DNA from 3 places in the Paenibacillus sp. ISL-20 genome. Region 3 is predicted to be linked to each of the others. Evidence: riboswitches for the same ligand, from Rfam matches in the RefSeq annotation. Region 3 holds a riboswitch; each other region holds the start of a gene.
What was found. A riboswitch is a leader RNA that binds a small molecule or an ion and turns the genes downstream of it on or off. The one in region 3 is predicted to bind thiamine pyrophosphate.
Positions count from the first base shown of each region.

Region 1: another riboswitch for thiamine pyrophosphate. It lies ahead of J7E85_RS29515 (ABC transporter substrate-binding protein); the one in region 3 lies ahead of J7E85_RS18550 (Ykof family thiamine-binding protein).
Region 2: another riboswitch for thiamine pyrophosphate. It lies ahead of tenA (thiaminase II); the one in region 3 lies ahead of J7E85_RS18550 (Ykof family thiamine-binding protein).

Region 1 covers NZ_JAGGRD010000064.1:74,401-80,752, forward strand. Annotated here, with positions in the region: gene J7E85_RS29505 (diguanylate cyclase domain-containing protein) at 105-1,643, opposite strand; partial or broken gene J7E85_RS29510 (VOC family protein) at 1,823-1,918, shown strand; TPP riboswitch at 2,090-2,201, shown strand; gene J7E85_RS29515 (ABC transporter substrate-binding protein) at 2,316-3,347, shown strand; gene J7E85_RS29520 (MTH1187 family thiamine-binding protein) at 3,439-3,732, shown strand; gene J7E85_RS29525 (ABC transporter permease) at 3,729-4,484, shown strand; gene J7E85_RS29530 (ABC transporter ATP-binding protein) at 4,539-5,372, shown strand; gene J7E85_RS29535 (TatD family hydrolase) at 5,453-6,268, shown strand; gene J7E85_RS29540 (aspartyl-phosphate phosphatase Spo0E family protein) at 6,301-6,352, opposite strand, start outside.
Region 2 covers NZ_JAGGRD010000066.1:18,120-24,471, reverse strand. Annotated here, with positions in the region: gene thiD (bifunctional hydroxymethylpyrimidine kinase/phosphomethylpyrimidine kinase) at 1-476, opposite strand, end outside; gene thiM (hydroxyethylthiazole kinase) at 473-1,315, opposite strand; gene tenA (thiaminase II) at 1,368-2,054, opposite strand; TPP riboswitch at 2,195-2,298, opposite strand; gene J7E85_RS30245 (VOC family protein) at 2,561-3,070, shown strand; gene J7E85_RS30240 (ABC transporter substrate-binding protein) at 4,164-5,186, opposite strand; gene J7E85_RS30235 (FecCD family ABC transporter permease) at 5,384-6,352, shown strand, end outside.
Region 3 covers NZ_JAGGRD010000030.1:33,749-40,100, forward strand. Annotated here, with positions in the region: gene J7E85_RS18530 (methyl-accepting chemotaxis protein) at 145-1,395, opposite strand; gene J7E85_RS18535 (class I SAM-dependent methyltransferase) at 1,580-2,302, opposite strand; gene J7E85_RS18540 (nucleotidyltransferase domain-containing protein) at 2,446-3,144, shown strand; gene J7E85_RS18545 (sporulation protein YjcZ) at 3,262-3,360, shown strand; gene J7E85_RS18550 (Ykof family thiamine-binding protein) at 3,432-4,037, opposite strand; TPP riboswitch at 4,123-4,225, opposite strand; gene J7E85_RS18555 (nitroreductase family protein) at 4,407-5,009, opposite strand; gene J7E85_RS18560 (ABC transporter permease) at 5,533-6,352, shown strand, end outside.

The DNA of each region.
Region 1 (6,352 bases), on a different contig from region 3:
TTTTAAGAGAAATGCGCAAGATTCGTGCAATGATTGCGCCAAATTCTACAAAAATCGACTTATATTGCTTTTAACAACCTATTGTCGATACTATGGTCATACATTCATTTACTCACCTTTTGATCCAAAAGCTGCAGCAGCATCGTCCGCTCTACATCAAAATGCCAGGGGGCGTTCCGTTCCTTCGCCGCATACATCGCTGCATCCGCACGACCAATCAGCTCCTGGTCATTTCTGGCATGATCTGGATAAACCGCAATACCGATACTCGGCGTGGTTCGGACCTCATGCCCTTCCAGCTCGTACGGCTCACTAAGCATCGTCCAGATCTCCTCCGCCATCCAGATCAGCTCCTGATCATCGCCGGCCGGATGGATCATAACCGTGAATTCGTCTCCTCCTAAACGGGAAACCAAAACTCCCTTGGATTCGAGTGATTGAAGCCGGTCTGCAACCTTTCGTATCAACAAATCGCCGGCACGGTGGCCGTATCGGTCATTGACTCGTTTGAAACGGTTCATATCCATATACAGCAAGCCTACACGGGAACCTGTGCGGTCCGCCTCCTTCAGCGAACTTGACAGCCTTGCATTAAAATAACGACGATTATACAGACCCGTAAGATCATCGCGATGTGCCAGGGATTCACTCTGCATCAGACTTTCATGCAGTCGATCAAACAAGCGGTCGTTCTCGAACTGGATCAAAATCTGCCTGAATAGGATCAGGATAACGCACAGGGAAAGGCCGGTAAACAGTCCATTCCACCCTCCAAAATGCTGCGCCATAAGGGCAAACATCCCGCCGAGCACGCTGTAGGGAAGCAGGTACCTTACGATCAGGTTTCCGGTTGAACGAGGCTCCCGCTCGCCAACAGATGGATTACGGGTATCAGGAGCGGACTGTCCGCCTGCGAAACTAATGAAAAATACCGATAACGTATAGAGTGGATACAGGTAAGAGCGAACCTCGATATCCAAAAGATCAACGAGATAGATGTACAGAACATCTCCGGCAATAAATGTACTTCCGCCAAGACATAACAGGATGGCCGCCCATTTCCTTAACTGTCCGGTATTAAAATACAACACCAGTGTAAAAAAAATAAGTACCATTGCGCACAGTGGATACAGCATGTCCACCCAAAGGTTTCCCCATGCTGCCTCATGGGCCAGACCCTGAAGCTCAGGCTTGATGAAATATTCCCATCCTACCGTCATGACCGCTATGCCAACAATCAGGATATCCAGCATAAACCGCAGCCCCCGAAACGAACCCTGAACATGCCGGAATAAATAAATGAGAGAACTTGCGAACAGGATAAGTTCGAGCCCCCAGAACAAATGGGTTAGAACTGGCAGGAAAGCGCTCTCTTTTCCAAACCAGATATTGCATGCGTGGAGGGTTCGGGCCACTGCCTCCCCCATCAATCCGAGACTCACAATAAGCCAAAACCTGCCAAGATGAACCTCAAAACGCCGACGGATCCGCATTAAATAAACGGAAGCGGCTGCAGGAGAAATAATGACTAGAACACGCTGAAGCGATAAAGCATCAGGCATCCACAGAGCGATCATTATCTGAATGAATGCATATATTATGGCGAGTCGAATCCACAGATGATCTGCTGGAGTTGGACTCATAAGCATTCCTCCTCGGCCAAAAGGTAAGCTGGTTCACTTTAAGTGTGTTAGGTCTTTTGAATTAACATCTCTATTTCTCATGATACTTTTTGCCCACACAAAAGTAAAGATGAGGAAATGAAAGAAAAATCATCTTATTAGCCTGTGCACGAACAACATAACACCCACTTGACGTTCCTCACATTGACGAGGAAATCGTGACGCTTCCGAACGGGTACCGCTATTTCTTCGTGCACGGTCCCGAAGGAGAATGGATTGAGTTCTTCCAGCGCTAACCTCTGCGTAGAAGCCGTATTCAAATACTTTATCTTGTGAAAGGTTTATAGCATCAATTAATTCTCCCATTGCATTAGTGTTCTAACAAAGACCTGTCTCGTTCGAGCCTCTTCGAACTAGACAGGTCTGCTGTGTTAGGACTATAATAGCGGGTGTACTGATCGAAACTTCATAAATACCGGGGGAGCTGGAATTTGGCCGGCTGAGAGTGTATCCGACATGATACTGACCCTTACACCTGATCTGGGTAATGCCAGCGTAGGAAGCCCATGTTTGCGGCAGCTATTTATTTGCCGTGGTATACACTTACGCCGTCATGCGTCCTGATATCATCAGGGCGTTTTTTTTGTGGAGTTGCGAGGTAATAGAAAGAGAACTTAAAGGAGAGAAGAAACGATGAAGAAGGGAAGATGGATTCCGCTGCTTCTCGCTTGCGTCCTGCTGATGGTTGCGTCTGGATGCGGTACAAGTGGAGAGAACAAGAAGACAGGTGCCACAGGCGAAGACAGTCAGTCTCCCGGGAAACTACGTGACGTACAGCTGATGCTCGATTGGTCTGCCAATACGAATCACACCGGCCTGTATGCAGCGAAGGAGCTTGGGTATTATGAGGAAGAAGGGCTTAATGTCCAGATCGTCCAGCCGGGAGCAGGCGGAACGGATACGCTGGTTGCATCCGGAAACGTGCCATTTGGCATCAGCTATCAGGAAGGCGTAACGCTGGCCAGAACCCAAGGATTGCCGCTCGTCTCCATTGCGGCGATCATTCAGCATAATACATCCGGCTTTGCCGCCCCCAAGGACAAAGGCATCGTGAAGGCAGGCGATTTTGAAGGGAAATCCTATGGCGGTTGGGGCTCGCCTGTGGAGGAAGCGGTCATGAAATCCATCATGGAGATCGATGGCGCCGATGTCAGCAAGGTGAACATGGTTAATATGGGCGATGCCGATTATTTTACGGCCGTCAAACGCGACATTGATTTTGCCTGGATCTTCTATGCTTGGACGGGTATTGAAGCCGAGCTTCGCAATGAGCCGCTTGACATGATTTATGTGAAGGACTACTCCGAGCAGCTTGACTATTACACGCCGGTGATCGTAACGAACGAGAAGCTGATCCAGGAGGACCCTGAACTTGTCAAAGCGTTCATGCGGGCGACTTCAAAAGGATACGACTATGCGATTCAACATCCCGAAGATGCAGCAGCCCTGCTGACGAAAGCTGTTCCCGACCTGGATGCCGAACTGGTTCTAGCCAGCCAGAAATGGCTGAGCCCCCGTTATCAGGATGATGCATCCCGCTGGGGCGAACAGAAAGCCGAAGTATGGTCGGGGTACGCAGACTGGATGTTTGAGCGCAAGCTGCTGGAGAAGGAACTTGACGCTGACAGCGCATTTACCAATGATTTTTTACCGGAGAAGCCATAAGGTTATTTCTATTTATAAGAAGAGAGACGGCCTTTGCAGCAGGCTGCCTCTCTTCCATTACAATACAGCTTGCACGAAAGGATGAGTTTATATGGCGAATACACTCTTGAGCATTCAAGTAATACCGAGAACGCCAAACGGGGCCGACAGCATCCCTTATGTTGATGAAGCGATCAAGGTTATTCAGGAATCGGGCGTGAAATACGAGGTTCATGCACTCGAAACGACCATGGAAGGAGAGCTCTCCGAGCTGCTCAAGATCGTTGAGCGCATGCACGAGGCGCTGGTGAATGCGGGAAGTCCCAGCATCATATCCCAGGTCAAAATCGCGCATCATCCAAGCGGCATCAGCATGGATAAGCTGACTGAGAAATACCGTCCATGAGAAGCTGGTGGAGTTCTGTTTGGCCGCCCGTTTTGGCGGTTCTCTTCTTTTTGGTGGTATGGCAGGCGGCAGTATCCGTGTTCGACATTGAACCCTTTATTTTGCCTGCACCGACGGCCATCGGGCATGAGGCCGTTACCGGAGCTTCCGGTCTCTTCCAGCATACAGCGGCCACCCTGCAATTAACCCTGATCGGCTTTATAATCGGCACGGCAATCGGTCTAATCATCTCGCTGGCACTGCACTTGGTGCCTTTTCTCAAAACCGCCCTTTATCCGCTTCTTATTCTTAGCCAAAATGTGCCGACAATCGCCCTAGCCCCGCTTCTCATGATTTGGTTCGGCTTCGGTATGCTGCCCAAGGTTATCGTGATTACGCTGGTCTGCTTCTTCCCTGTCGCTGTTGCGGCCCTGGATGGACTCGCACGTACCGACCGCACCATGATGAATTATATGCAGATGACGGGGGCTACCTCGTGGCAAATTTTCACCAAGCTGGAGCTGCCGCATGCCCTTCCCTCCATCTTCTCCGGGATTCGAATTGCGGCCACCTATTCGGTCATGGGGGCGGTTATCGGGGAATGGATCGGCTCGGACCGGGGAATCGGCTACTACATGATGCTGCAAAAATCCGGCTACCGCACGGATCGGGTGTTTGTTGCCATCCTGGTCATCGTCTTGCTCAGCCTGCTGATGGTGCTGCTGATCAGCCTGCTGGAGAAGCGGCTCATCCGCTGGAATCGAAAAGGTTGAGCCCCCTGTGAATAGACATTTCGAATCTTATATGAAAGGAGGCCATTTATCGATATGACACCTCAAATATCCCTGCCGCTCCAGGACGGTGCTGACCCGTCCACTGCGTTGGTCTCATCAGCACCTGCCCTCGAGGTTCGCAGCCTTCGGAAAGCCTTCCGCGACCGGCGCAGCGAAGTGCATGTACTGGATGGCCTTTCGCTTCAGGTACAACCCGGGGAATTCGTCTCCTTGATCGGTCCTTCAGGCAGCGGAAAGAGCACACTCTTCCATATCATCGGGGGATTAACCGCTCCGGATACGGGTTCGGTCCTCATGGATGGTCAGGACGTGACCGGGGAAAAAGGCCGCATCGCCTATATGCCTCAACAGCCGGCCCTGTTCCCTTGGCGTACGGTGGAGGACAATGTGCTCCTTCCCGAAGAGCTGAGAGGCACCACGAAATCCACTGCCAGGGAACATGCCCGCAGCTGGATGAAACGGGCAGGCCTCACCGGCTTCGAGAAGGCGTATCCGCACACCCTTTCAGGCGGAATGCAGCAGCGGGCGGCTTTTCTGCGCGCACTGATGAGTCCCCAGGAAGTCATGTGCCTGGACGAACCGTTCAGCGCATTGGATGCGCTGACCCGCAGCGATATGCAGCGCTGGCTGCTCGATATCTGGGAGGATACGCGCCGTTCGGTGCTGATGATTACCCATCATATCGAGGAGGCGCTGCTCCTCTCGGACAGCATCTATATCCTGTCAGCACGGCCCGGAACCATCTTGAAACGGGTAGAAGTCCCTTTCTCCCGCCCGCGCCGGGAAAACATCCTGATGGATCCGTCCTTCATCGCATTAAAAACCGAAATTTCCGCCATCATGCGGGAAGAACAGCACAAACGCTGACCGATGAAGGCCAGCGGAAATACATATATCCATGATTAGCCAAGCGCTTCGTGGAAGCTTACAAGCGAGGTTATGTAACGATGAAATCATTCACTCAAAGTGAAGCCAATTTCCCACTGTTGGATACTCATATTCATCTGGACAGCTATTCGTTATCCGATCAACAAGCGATTCTCGCGGATATCCGTCATCATGAGGTTCAATCCGTCATCTCCGTCTCCATGCATCTGGCTTCCTGCAAGCGAAACCTGGAGCTGGCCCAGCAGTACGGACCGATGGTGCGGCCGGCTTTCGGTTATCACCCGGAGCAGCCCCTCCCTTCCACTAACGAAACCGAAGAGCTGCTGGATTGGATGGCAGAGCATGCCGATGAGATGGTTGCCGTAGGAGAGGTGGGTCTCCCCTATTACGCCAGGCTGGAGGCTGAATCGGAGGGCCGACCTTGGGATAACCGCCCTTACGCCTATCTATTGGAGCAATTTATAGCATTTGCTAAAAAGCATCATAAACCGGTGATTCTGCACGCTGTATATGAAGATGCGGATATCGCATGTGATTTGCTCGAGAAATACGGCGTCACTCGTGCCCATTTCCATTGGTTCAAGGGCTCCCGTGACACCTTGCAGCGGATGGCCGGTAACGGATACTATATTTCCTTCACGCCTGACATCCTCTATGAGGAAGAAATTCATGATATGGCATGTAGGTATCCGGATCATCTCGTCATGACCGAAACCGATGGTCCTTGGCCGTTCGAAGGTCCGTTCACCGGACAGATGACCCATCCTCGGATGACGGCTGCTGTGGCTGCGGCATGGGCGGAGCTTCAGGGGCTGTCCATATCCGAGGCTCGCAGGATTTTTTATGAGAACGCCGCGAGACTTTACGATCTATAAAAAGAATCTTCATTCAGCTTTAAGTCGGTTGTTTACGCAATCGGCTTGTTTTCTTTAAGAAATCGGTTATATTGATTAATCAAC
Region 2 (6,352 bases), on a different contig from region 3:
TCTTCCATTGTGCGGATATACATCCCCGCCAATACTTCGGCCTCCGGTATATTGGGGGTGACGATTAACGCCAGCGGCAGCAAGTGTTCTCGTACAGCCTGCACTGCTTCGCTTTGCAGCAGCTCCGCTCCGCCTTTGGCGATCATCACGGGATCGACAACGACCTTCCCCCAGCCAAAAGCCCGAATCCGGTCAGCAACCAGGCGAATGATCTCGGCGTTGAACAGCATGCCTGTCTTCAATGCATCTACTCCGAGGTCCGATCCTACCGCTTCCATCTGCTCTGCGGCTGCCTCGGGGGGCAGCGGATATACGCCATGAACCCCCAAGGTATTCTGCACCGTAATCGCGGTAATCGCCGACATGCCGTATACGCCGAGCTCCTGGAAGGTTTTCAGATCGGCCTGAATGCCGGCACCGCCGCCGCTGTCAGACCCGGCAATCGTCAGTGCCCGGGGCACGCGTGTCTTGCTCATCGTGTGCCACCGGCAGCGGCCGCTTCCGCTTCCCGGACAGCGGCATATCCCGCCAACGAGCCTGGATGAAGTTTTGCCAGCTCATCCAGGAAAGCGATCTGGAAGCTTCCCGGTCCTTGGTCCGCCGTGCATTCCGCAGCTCTCGCCGCCGCGGCCCCGTAGAAGGCCAGACCCGCCGTACCCGCAAGCAGCAGGTTTGCTTCCACTGCGGCAAAGGCACCCAGCACCGAGGTCAGCAGGCACCCTGCGCCGGTGACCTTCGTGAGCAGTGCATCCCCTCCGGTAATGATGCGTACCTCTGTTCCATCGGTAATTACGTCCTCTTCACCGGTAATGGCCACGATCGTGCCTAATTCGCGTGCAGCCCGCACGGCCAGCTCAGCATGATCACTGCCCGTGCTGTTGCCAACATCTACGCCTTTGATCTCGCGCGCCTCCCCGACAAGGTGAGCGACTTCAGCCGCATTCCCGCGCACGAGCGAAACCTTCACCTCGCTTAGGATCCGCAATGCCGACTCCGTCCGAAAACGGGTCGCTCCCGCACCGACCGGGTCCAGCAAGACCGGGACGCCATGTGCATTCGCCGATTGTCCGGCGATGATCATCGCATCCACCAGCTCGCGGTTCAGCGTGCCGATGTTCAATACGAGCGCGCCTGCAATGGCAGACATATCCGCCACTTCCTCTGGCGCGTAAGCCATGACCGGCGACGCGCCCAGCGCGTACAAGCCGTTAGCCGTAAAATTCGTAACCACCACGTTTGTCATATTGTGAACGAGGGGGCTCGTCTGCTGTACCTTCGTTAAAAGCGCCGAAACTTCTTTTTCCCATGAACGCATTGGAATCAGCCTCTCTTATCTAAATTGGAATTTATGTCCTTGTTATGACTCCTTATAGCACCGCAGCCTGCAGCAGCACCGGCCATTCCTCCTGCTTATAAGCCATATCCCAAAACATATACTCCAACTGGCAGCTCAGCATAAAATACTCCTTCATCCGTTCCCGCTCGGCTGCCGTCGCGCCCTCTGCCCATTCATCGACACGGTTGCAGAACTTGGCTGTCGCGTCTTCCCCACGGTTGCCATAGAAATAAATCCAGTCATAGAACGGATGGGATTCATCCGGCTTCACGTCATCCAGCAGCTTGCGGCCAATCTCCAGGTACGTCCACGGGCAAGGAAGCAGTACGGCCATAATCTCGCCTAGACTGCCCTCGTGCGCCACTGTCAGCATATGACGGATATAATGATGCGCGGACGGAGCAAGCGGATAACCCTGAAGCTCTTCGTAGGTCACCCCGGCGGCTGCGCACAAATTCTGATGCGGATGCACCTCGCTGTGCAAGATGAATGAAATCTGTTCGTTAAAGGTCGCGATCTCTTCCCTGCTGGTCGATTTGGATATGGCGATTCCGTAGATCCGCATGTAGGCATTCAAATACTCAAAATCTTGCTTCACATAGTGAATCAGCTGTTCCCGTGCCAGCTTCCCCTCGGCAATGCCTTTTACAAAGGGATGATCGAAGATTGCTTGAAAAATGCCTCCCGCCTGCTGACGGAGCTCTTGCGTGAAACTCATTTTTGTCCCACCTCCAACATATTGAAGAGCAGGAAGTCCATAAGACACGACTTTCCAAGCAACGCTAAAAAGCCGCCCCCGAAAACTGGAGCGGCTTCGTCAACAAGCCCAAGTGCGCCAAAAAACGCACCGAGACCTCGTATACGAAGGCTCCACTTTCCTACGCTAGTACGAACTAGATCAGGTTCAAAGGGTCCAAGATACACTCTTGTCTCAGCCGCCAACGGCTCCCCTAGTGGACTTCCTATTCTTTTGTCTAATACTGTACATAGGTTTGTAGATGCTGTCAAACATTAACTGTTCGTGAACGGAGCCCACGCTCGAAGCTTTCCCATGAGTGGGGGATTAGGATGTTGTACGGTGGCCGAGGTCTTTCGCGAAATAAAAACGGGGGCTGCCCAACACTTGTTTCGGAAACACTGACGCTCGGTTGTCATGTATGCCCCAACATAATGAGCACATAATCGTTATGCAAATAAATGAAGTTTAAAGGAGCGAGCGTATTTATGACGAACCAACCAAACCAACCGAAAGACGTTAAACCCATTCCGCAAGGCTACACGTCCGTGACACCGTGGATCATCTCAAGAAACTCCGCAGCGCTGATCGAATTCCTCAAGCAGGCTTTTCAAGCCGAAGAGTTAGCCCGCGTCTATGTCGGTGAAGGTATCATCGGCCATGCCGAGGTCCGAATTGGGGATGCCGTCGTGATGATGTTTGACGCGAAGCCGGAATGGCCGGATTCACCAGCATACCTCCGTTTATATGTTGAGGATTGCGATGCCGTCTACCAACAAGCGCTGGCCGCAGGAGCCGTCTCGGTGACGGAGCCAACGAGCTTATTCTTCGGCGACCGGGTGGGACGGGTACGGGACCCGTTCGGCAACTTATGGTGGGTACAGACACGAATGGAGGACCTCACTCCGGAAGAAGTGGAACAGCGTGCCCAAGACCCGGAATACATCAAAGCGATGACCTATGTTGCCGGAGCGGAGATTGTGGTGAAGATATCGTGAAAATATGAAGTGAAGCAATAGCAGTATAACAGGAGAGCACGGATGGACTCGGTGTCTAGGGGTATGCATGGATGGATGGGATTATAATTGTAGGGGCTGGGTAACTCGGAGTAGCTATGGTTTAGAGGTAGAAACCGGGGTAACACAGCGTGTATAGCTGAGGCTGCTGCTGGTCTTGGTGCTACTGCTGATCTTGTTACTACTGCTGGATCTGGCTACTACTGCTGATCTTGTTACTACTGCTGGTCTTGGTGCTATACTGGTTTTGGCTACTGCTTGTGGCTAGCGGACTGAGGATACGTTATTTGGCTGAATAGGTGTGATTTTTGATAGTTATCGGACACCAGGTACGTTATTCATAGAATATGATGGCAAATAGGCAGTTTATTGCGGTAATAAGGGATCTGGAGTCCGTTAACAGGTGGTGTTGGTGCTACTGCTGGGCTTGTTGCTCTGCTGGTTTTGGTGCTACTGCTGGGCTTGGCTACTACTGGTTTTTTAGCTACTGCTGGCCTTAGCTACTACTGATCTTGGTGCTACCTGCTTCGCTAATGCTGATTTTGGTGCTACTGCCGGTCTTGGTGCTACTATTGGTCTTGGCTACTACTGGTCTTGGCTACTGATGATCTACTGGGCCTTGGTGCTACCCTCGAACGTAACGGACTGAGGATACGTTATTTGGCTGAATAGGTGTGATTTTTGATGGCTAACGGACACCAGGTACGTTATTCATAGAATATGATGGCAAATAGGCCGGTAATTGTGGCAATAAGGGATCCTGAGTCCGGTGGATTTAAGAATCGGGGGCGAATCAGGAAAATAAGGGATCTGGAGTCCGATAGCAGGTCAGGGGCTACGGACGAAGCAGCGGAGTTGGTTAAGCTGTGCTAGTTGAGCGGTATGGCATGCAGCTGCGTAGCGGCGGTACTTTCGACGCGCGATACTGACAACGCGTGATACTGACAACGCGTGATACTAAAAAAGGAGGCATCCCTCAAGATCTCAGATCTTTTGGGATGCCTCCTTTTTTAGCTCTTTCCTATGCATCATCTGCTATACGACAATACTCCCCTGCAACATTCGTCTTCATTCATTACTGAATGCCGTAAAATTCCTGCAGCTGGTCAATCATCAGATTCGCTGCCAGGATGCCGCCTGCCGTGTTCCAGATGGCATCATCCACTTTGTGGGCTTGGCCGTTCTTGACGACGTTCAGGTTTTTCCACAGCGGATCGTTGATCCATTCTTGCTCGGTTTGGTTGGCACCGCCATCCCCGGTTTCATAAGTGAAGTAGAAGAGTCTGTCGGCATCTGCCTCAGGCAAACGTTCCTTCGTAATCTCGTCAACGAAATCGTCCTTGGCGTTCTTGGTCATGTCGTTGCGAGCGATGCCAATTTTATCGAAAATGACGCCCGAGAACGTATTGGTATGATACACACGCGTCTTGCCTGCCATGAAACGGACCACGGAGACAGTCTCGTCCAGCTTGCTTCCAGCCTTCTCTTTGAAATCCTGAATCCGCTTGTCGTATGCTGCCAAAAGCTCCTCGCCTTCGGATACCTTGTTCAGCGCCTTGGCATACAGTTCAAAATTGTTCTGCCACTCGCCGCGAAGATCCTCGGCAAAAACGGTCGGCGCGATCGCCTTCAATTGCTCGTATACTTTCTCCTGACGCATCTTGTTGCCGATAATCAAGTCTGGCTGCAGGCCGGCGATCAGCTCCATGTTCGGCTGGCTCTCTTCCCCGACAACGGTAACGCCTTCCATCTGATCTTTAATATGCGGATACCATGGATCGCCTGTCCAGGATCTAACGGCACCTACCGGCTTCACGCCCAATGCCAGAAGCGCCTCGGTTCCTTCGTTCGTGAGAACCACCACTTTTTGAGGGGTTCCCTTGATTGTTTCCGTACCCATCGCATGTGTAACTTCATAGGATTCGCTTGCTGCGCTACCATTGTTACCACTTGCATTATTCGTCGTGTCGCCGCCGGTATTGTTTGCATTTTCTTTCGCTGGGCTTGCTCCGCACCCGGCAAGAATCACGATCATAATGAGAGCCAGCAAGCTAAACTTGAGGCCCCTCGTTGGTTTATTTGCCATTCCTTTTCCCATTCCTATCTAAATCCCCCTTGTGTCATATCCCTCTACTTGAAAACCATTATCAATCACTGATTCAAAACTATAAAGGGTTTCATGAAAAATATCAAGATATTTGTGAGAATGATTATCAAGATCATTGACAGATGGGGTCCCTTCACCTAAAATTCATATGAACTTAATTATTCATGGACTTAAGAAAGTGAGCATATATGCGCGTATTCGGACTATTCATATCGCTATTGGCGCTGGCTGCTGCCGTAATGTGCAGCATCGCATTCGGAGTAACAAACATACCTCTTCATCAGGTATGGGAATCGTTCACTCACTTCAACGGGAGCAACGAGCATCTGATCATTCTCACAGCAAGACTGCCCCGAGCGCTCATTGCACTTGCCGTAGGAGCAAGCCTGGCTGTTGCGGGTGCGCTCATGCAGGTCATCACGCGCAATCCGATTGCATCGCCCAGCACGCTGGGCGTGAACTCCGGTGCGGCCTTCTTCATTATTATGTCGGCGGGTTGGCTGGGCATAAGCGGACTTCAATCCCTTACCTGGGTCGCGCTAATCGGAGCTGCGGTAAGCGGCGGTATCGTGTTTTTCCTGGGCAGCATCGGCAGGGACGGCATGACGCCGGTAAAAATCACCCTCGCGGGTGCCTCCATAGCCGCCTTCTTTCATTCCTTGACGCAGGGATTAATGCTCTCCGACGGCAAAATGTTCGATCAAGTGCTGGTATGGCTGGTCGGCTCGGTAGCCGGACGCGATTTGAACCAACTTGCGGCCGTGTGGCCATACATGACCGTCGGCATGCTGGCTGCACTCCTACTGGGCCGTCATCTGAACGCCCTCTCCATGGGTGATGACATCGCCCAGAGCCTTGGGCAAAAAACAGCACTCATTAAGCTGTTAGCGGCAGCGGCCGTTATTTTGCTGGCCGGAGGTTCCGTTGCCGCTGCGGGACCCATCGCATTCGTTGGGATTATCATCCCGCATATCGTTCGGCATTTAATAGGAAATGATTATCGCTGGATTCTGCCTTACAGCGCGGTGCTCGGCGCACTTCTGCTGGTGACGGCCGATCTCGGCTCCCGATATATTGCCATGCCGAAGGAAGTCCCGGTCGGCGTGATGACCGCAATCATCGGCGTGCCGTTCTTCGTGTACATAGCCAGGAAAGGA
Region 3 (6,352 bases):
ACACGGACGGTTCGTCAGATTAAAAAAAAGGGTCCAATGAAGAAATGGCTGTGCTCAGGATGGTATCCTTGCACAGCCATTTTTCGCATTTTCGGTTCGTTTGCTGCTTCGAAAGTAATAGACATGATGTAGGCTGTACCCTACTTAAAATTTGAAAATGTTGATCGTTTTTTGCAGCCGGAAGACGGCATTATTCATCGCTTCTGCTTCCTCGGCCATCTTCTGGATCGATGAGATGCCCTCATTCATGGATGCCGACACCTGCTCCGTTCCTGCGGCGGATTGCTGCGTAATCGCCGATATGTTCTGAATTGCGGAAGAAATGCTCTTCGCACTTTCCAGCATGGATTCGCTCTCCTTGGAGAAAGCGGCGATCTGTTCCGAGATATACTGCACACTGTTTACAATCTCCATGAACACCAGCTCAGCTTCACGGATCATTTCGGTTTGCTGCCTGACGACCTCTTCATTAATTTTTATATTCTGAGTTGCATGTTTCACGTCCGATTCGATGCTCCGTACGAGATTGAATACTTCCCGCGTTGATGATGTGGATTCCTCAGCCAATTTACGCACCTCTTGGGCGACAACGGCAAAGCCAGCGCCATGCTCGCCTGCCCTTGCCGCTTCAATGGATGCGTTCAAGGATAACAAGTTGGTCTGATCGGCAAGTTCCGAGATCGTCTCCGTGATCTGCGTAATTCCCCTGGCGCTCTTAGCCAGCGCATCAATGGATTCCGAGACCTTGGCCGTTGCTTCAATATTACGCTCCATCCCTGCAGACTGCTTGGCAACGGAGTCCCTTCCTTGCTCAACCAGTCCCAGCGTTTCGATCGAACGGGTATTCATTTCCTGGGTTGAATGCGTATAATTGCTGACCTTCTCTTCGATCTCACCGATGGAATGCGTCATTTCGGCTACGTCTTCCGATATTTCGTTAGCGCCGACGGCCAGCTCATTGGAGGATAAGGAGACTTGATTCATCACTTGAATCAGCTCCTGATTTTTAATCGAGATGTTGGAGCTTGACGTCATGACATGGCGGGTGATATCCGAGGTTTCCTGCAATATTTTTCGAAGCTTGTCCACCATACTGTTGAACGTTCGGCTGAGATCGTTCATGCCCCCAACCTCTTCTACCTGGAAGGTGAAGTCGCCTTTGGCGATTTTGGCGGAAACGCTGGAGATTTCCGCAAAGGAATTAGTAAGCGTTTTCTCAATAAGACGAGAAAGAGGAAAAGTAAGACCGGTTAGTGCCACGACGATGACCACGCCAATGATTGCTTTACCCATCAGAATAAATGCAAGCAGCATTGGAACCGCAAACAAAGCGGCAATGAGAAAACAGGCTGCGGTAATTTTTCGCGAGATAGGGAGTCTGTTGAACCATGCCATAAGAATGAGTCCTCCTCAACAACATAGGATATATTTACCATGATTATAGCATCGACAGGCAAAACTAGATATAACGAATTGACAAAAAGTGTTGGATTAGGTCGAAAGTACTGAAATTAAGGAGGGAGAGGGGATACGCAGCAAATATGCGAATCCCCACTTGATGCACAGATATGAAGTGATTTTATTTTACAGCCCGGAATAAGGCGGAAGCGAGATAATCGGTATTATCCAGGATCATGCGGTCATGCTTGAACAACGTTTCCCAGAGCGCCACATCGAACAGGAGTCCTTTATCGCGCTGTTCAAATGTATCCAGATGACGTGTTTGCTCTTCCTTTAACTGCTCATTGAAGTGGTTGTACTCCAGAATTTCTTCCTGTTTAAACCCGCAAGCCAAGAGGGAGTCCGCCCATTCTTCCCTCATCATGAGATTAGGAATACCGAAGAATTCGAGCAGTTCCTGAAGTTTTGCCTCCGGCATGGGTTTATCAAGCAGCAATTCTCTGTCCTGCAGGACGCCTCCACGATCCAGAACGCGGTAATATTCGGGCAGTGATTTCGTAGTATCCGTAAATACGGTAACGGACTCGGCCATGATTAGGTCGAATTGGTTGTCCTCGAAAGGCAATGCGCATACATCCGCTTGTTGGAACTGCACGTCGATTTCCATCGCTTCGGCTCTTGCACGGGCTTTTTTGATCATATTTTCGTTCAGGTCAATGGCTGTTACTTGATACCCCATCTCCGAAAGATGGCATGCGGTTCTGCCCGTTCCACACCCGACCTCCAGAATGCGGCTGCCCGGTTGAATGGGATAATTCTTCAGCATTCGGAGGGTTGCCTCGAATCCTCCCGGGTGGGCACTGCCCATACCTAATTTGGAGAGCATATGAATATAGTTCATCTCATCTATCCCTTCTTCCTTGTCATCAACATGAGGGTAATCGTTTATTTACCATATGATTCAGGTACGTTTAGGGTTTTAGCTGAATTAGATATTTTGAGCCCTTTTTTCGGGAGGATCAGAATCATAATGGAGGAAACGTCATGAGGATGGAACCGGTAGAGGCAGCGGAACGCATCATTCAACACGATTATCCCGACTGTTTGCTTGCTGTGCTTGGCGGCAGCGCGAGCAGAGGCGAATATAATGAACAATCCGATTTGGACATCATGGTTATTGAACGAGATAGTTATGATTTCAGCAGGAAGACGATAGAGGCACATGGGTGGATCGCGGAAATATTTATATTGTCTTTATCCTCCTATCGCGAATATTTCGACGAGGGAGTGAGTGCGGCGAATCCTTCTTTGCAGCGGATGGTCGTAGAAGGGACGGTGCTGCTCGCGCTGCCTGAGGGGGAAGAGGTGCGGGCGGAAGCCCGAAGCGATTTGAATTACGGACCCATACCCTTGATGCTAACCGACATTGACGAATACCGTTATATGCTAACCGAGTACATGCTGGATTTGCAGAGTCCCCGAAGGGACGCCGAAAAGTGGTTTACGGTGCACAAAATAGCGGCGATTCTCTGTGATTTTGTACTTAGGGTGAACCGGGAGTGGACGGGTGAAGGGAAAACGCTGTTCCGTCTGTTCAACAGCTATGACTCGATCTTGGGAGAACGATTGGAAGCAGCGCTCGCGGCGATGTATCGCCAGGATGATCCTTCAGTTCTTATGGCATTCACCGAGGAAATGCTCCGTCCGTACGGAGGCAAGCTTCTCATCGGTTATGAGGAATAGAATTTCCTTGCCAGTATAAAAAGAGGGGTACATTAGCCGTGACACTATCACGAGACGGGCAATACTATAATAGTGTGATTACATCACGTCATTCTTTAAATCCAGGAGGGGATCTTCATGAGCGGAGTATATGGCGGCGGTGGATGGAACAATTCAGTAGGAATGATTTTGGTTCTCTTTATCCTGCTCGTAATTATCTTGAGTGCTTGGGTTTAAACCGTCAAGGTTCTTGGCAGTAGTGACAGGAAGCCCGGCGCTTGCCGGGCTTTTGTCTGCCTCAATAGAACTCAATTCGATGCGGCTTTGACCGAAGGGCTGTGTGCGGACACAACCGCAGTCATGACCAAATGGCTGCTGTCGGATTGAATCGCATGTAAAAACGCCTCTTCAAGCGATCCAAACACCTGGGCCAGTGACCCACTCAATCGGCTGGCGTAATGAACGCTTCCGGCGAATGTCCCGGCTGCCTTCGCACGATTAACTTCACCGTAGATGACATCCATGTAGTTATCGGTACCCATGGGGTAAAGAGCGAATTGGCAGGCAGTCTCAATATCGGCATGTTCCCCGATGTCGTTGTTTAAGAGGGTCGAATCCTCAGTCATATATACATCGGCGTCCGTATCTCCGGGGCAACCGATGGAATAAGTACCATTAAAAACGGTATGCACGCCACTCGCCGCAGCATGGGCGAATATCGCCCTTGTCACATCAAAGACATGCTCTGCACGTCCACGAATACAGGTGCTCACATCATCTGTCCGAATCAACACCTTCCCCGTATCCACGGAATCTAGTGCGCCCATGATGACTTCCACAAACCGGTCCGTCATGGGAAATACCGAGAACCGGCACCCGACGATCCGACTGGTTCCGCATACAAGCTCATTCATTGTTATTTCCTCCCCATGATATAAGTCCACGCAAAAAAAACCGCACCCCATGAAGAAAGTGCAGTTATGCCTACGAAAAGAAATAAACATAAATGCTACACTTCCCCACGCTAGTATGACCTAGATCGGGTGTTAAGGGTTAACGGCAAACCGCCGTCTCTCAGCACATGGCACCCCTAGTACAGCCAACATCCTATGTAGTTGGTTATCGCAAGTTTGCCCGGAGCTTCTGTTATCTTAAAAGTTCGAGGGTTCTTACCTGACTAATTGTATCGCTTAGTGATCGGTTTTTCAATCTTTGCCCATTATAAAAAGACCGCCTATCCAAGTTACTGGAACTTAGGTAGACGGCCTTATTCATCTATTTAATTAGTTGTAAACTTTCACGCGATCTTCCAGCGGTGCAAATTCTTTTTCGCCTGGTTCAACAACCGGCTTACCGAAAGGCATTTGAGCAAGCAGCTTCCAGTTTTCCGGGATGTTCCATTCGGATTTTACTTTTTCGTCGATTAGCGGGTTGTAGTGCTGCAGGGATGCACCCAGACCTTCTGCTTCAAGGGAGGTCCATACTACAAATTGCAGCATGCCGTTGGATTGGTTGGACCAAATCGGGAAGTTGTCGGCATAAGCGGCAAAGTTTTGTTGCAGCCCGGCAATGACGTTGTTGTCCTCGAAGAACAATACCGTACCGTAACCAGCGCGGAATGCGCCCATTTTGTCGGCAGTGGATTTGAATGCTTCTTCATCGCCAACGACTTCCTTCAGGATGCCTTCCGTGATGTTCCACAGTTTATCATGCTGTTCGCCAAGCAATACAACGACGCGTGCACTTTGAGAGTTGAAAGAAGACGGGGTATACTTAACCGCTTCGTTTACGATTTCCTGAATACGCTCGTCCGAGATAACGGATTCTTTGCTAATCCCGTAATAAGAACGGCGACTTTTGAGTGCAGTTGAAAAATCTTTAGACATTGAAAAAAAACCTCCTGGTGTAATCGAATTTACATACGCCTGATAAGAAGATGTCCTTTACTTCAAGCAAATATGCATGTTGCTTATTTAGCAATATTTTAATTATCATTCCATATTAACTTACGTTTAGTTAGGAATAATATTTATGTTAGTATGTTAATATAACTTAGAGTAATTGTCAACGACTTTGATCAAATATAATTTCCCTCATCTATTAAATATGAATTGAATCCGTCTGGCTTTTAGAGAAGCTTCATTATATGGAGGTTTAAACGAAAGGAGTGCTTCCTACCTGAGGCTATTAGCTATGTCTTCTCGAAACTTCATATTATGAACAATTCATGAACAAAATATACAAGTATGAACAAATTAATTGATTTTGATTCTCAATTACACTTGTCGAGCCAGAATGAGGATGATATAATGCATATCAGAGCGCGATTGATAATCAATCTCAATGAGAATGGTGTTGGAAATTGCGAGATCCCGGATATTTAGAGACATACGCATAGAAGGAAGAGCCATGAAGATTAGATACTTATTTGCAGCCGTTGTGGTACTCTCGATAATCTCATTATTTATTGGAGTTAAAGATATCTCGCCACTGCAACTGTTCTCGATGACAGAACAACAACAGCATATTATGCTTGTAAGCCGGATTCCTAGGCTTGTCAGTCTTATATTGGCGGGTGTCAGCATGAGTATCTGCGGATTGATCATGCAGCAGCTCAGCCGCAATAAGTTCGTATCGCCGACCACGGCAGGTACGATGGACTCTGCCAGACTAGGGATTTTGGTAGCCATGCTCGTCTTCACGACAAGCGGTCCGCTTATCAAAATGCTCGTGGCATTTGTATTCGCTCTGGCAGGAACCTTTATCTTCATGAAGATACTGGATCGGATTAAGTTTAAGGATGCGATCTTCATCCCGCTCGTAGGGCTGATGTTTGGTAATATCGTGAGTTCGATAGCCACCTTCTTTGCATACAAATATGATCTTATTCAGAATATGTCCGCATGGCTTCAGGGTGATTTTTCCATGATCATGAAGGGCCAGTATGAAATGCTCTATATTAGTATCCCGCTTTTGATTCTGGCGTATCTGTTCGCCAACAAGTTTACGGTGGCCGGAATGGGAGAGGAGTTTGCAACCAACCTGGGTCTTCACTACCGGAGAGTTGTGAATCTGGGATTGGTCATCGTGGCGCTGGTTACGGCATCTGTCGTGCTGACGGTCGGCGTGATTCCGTTTCTTGGTCTGATCATACCTAATATTGTCAGTTTGTACTTAGGAGACCACTTGAAAAAAAGCCTTTCGCATACCGCGCTGCTGGGGGCCGGGT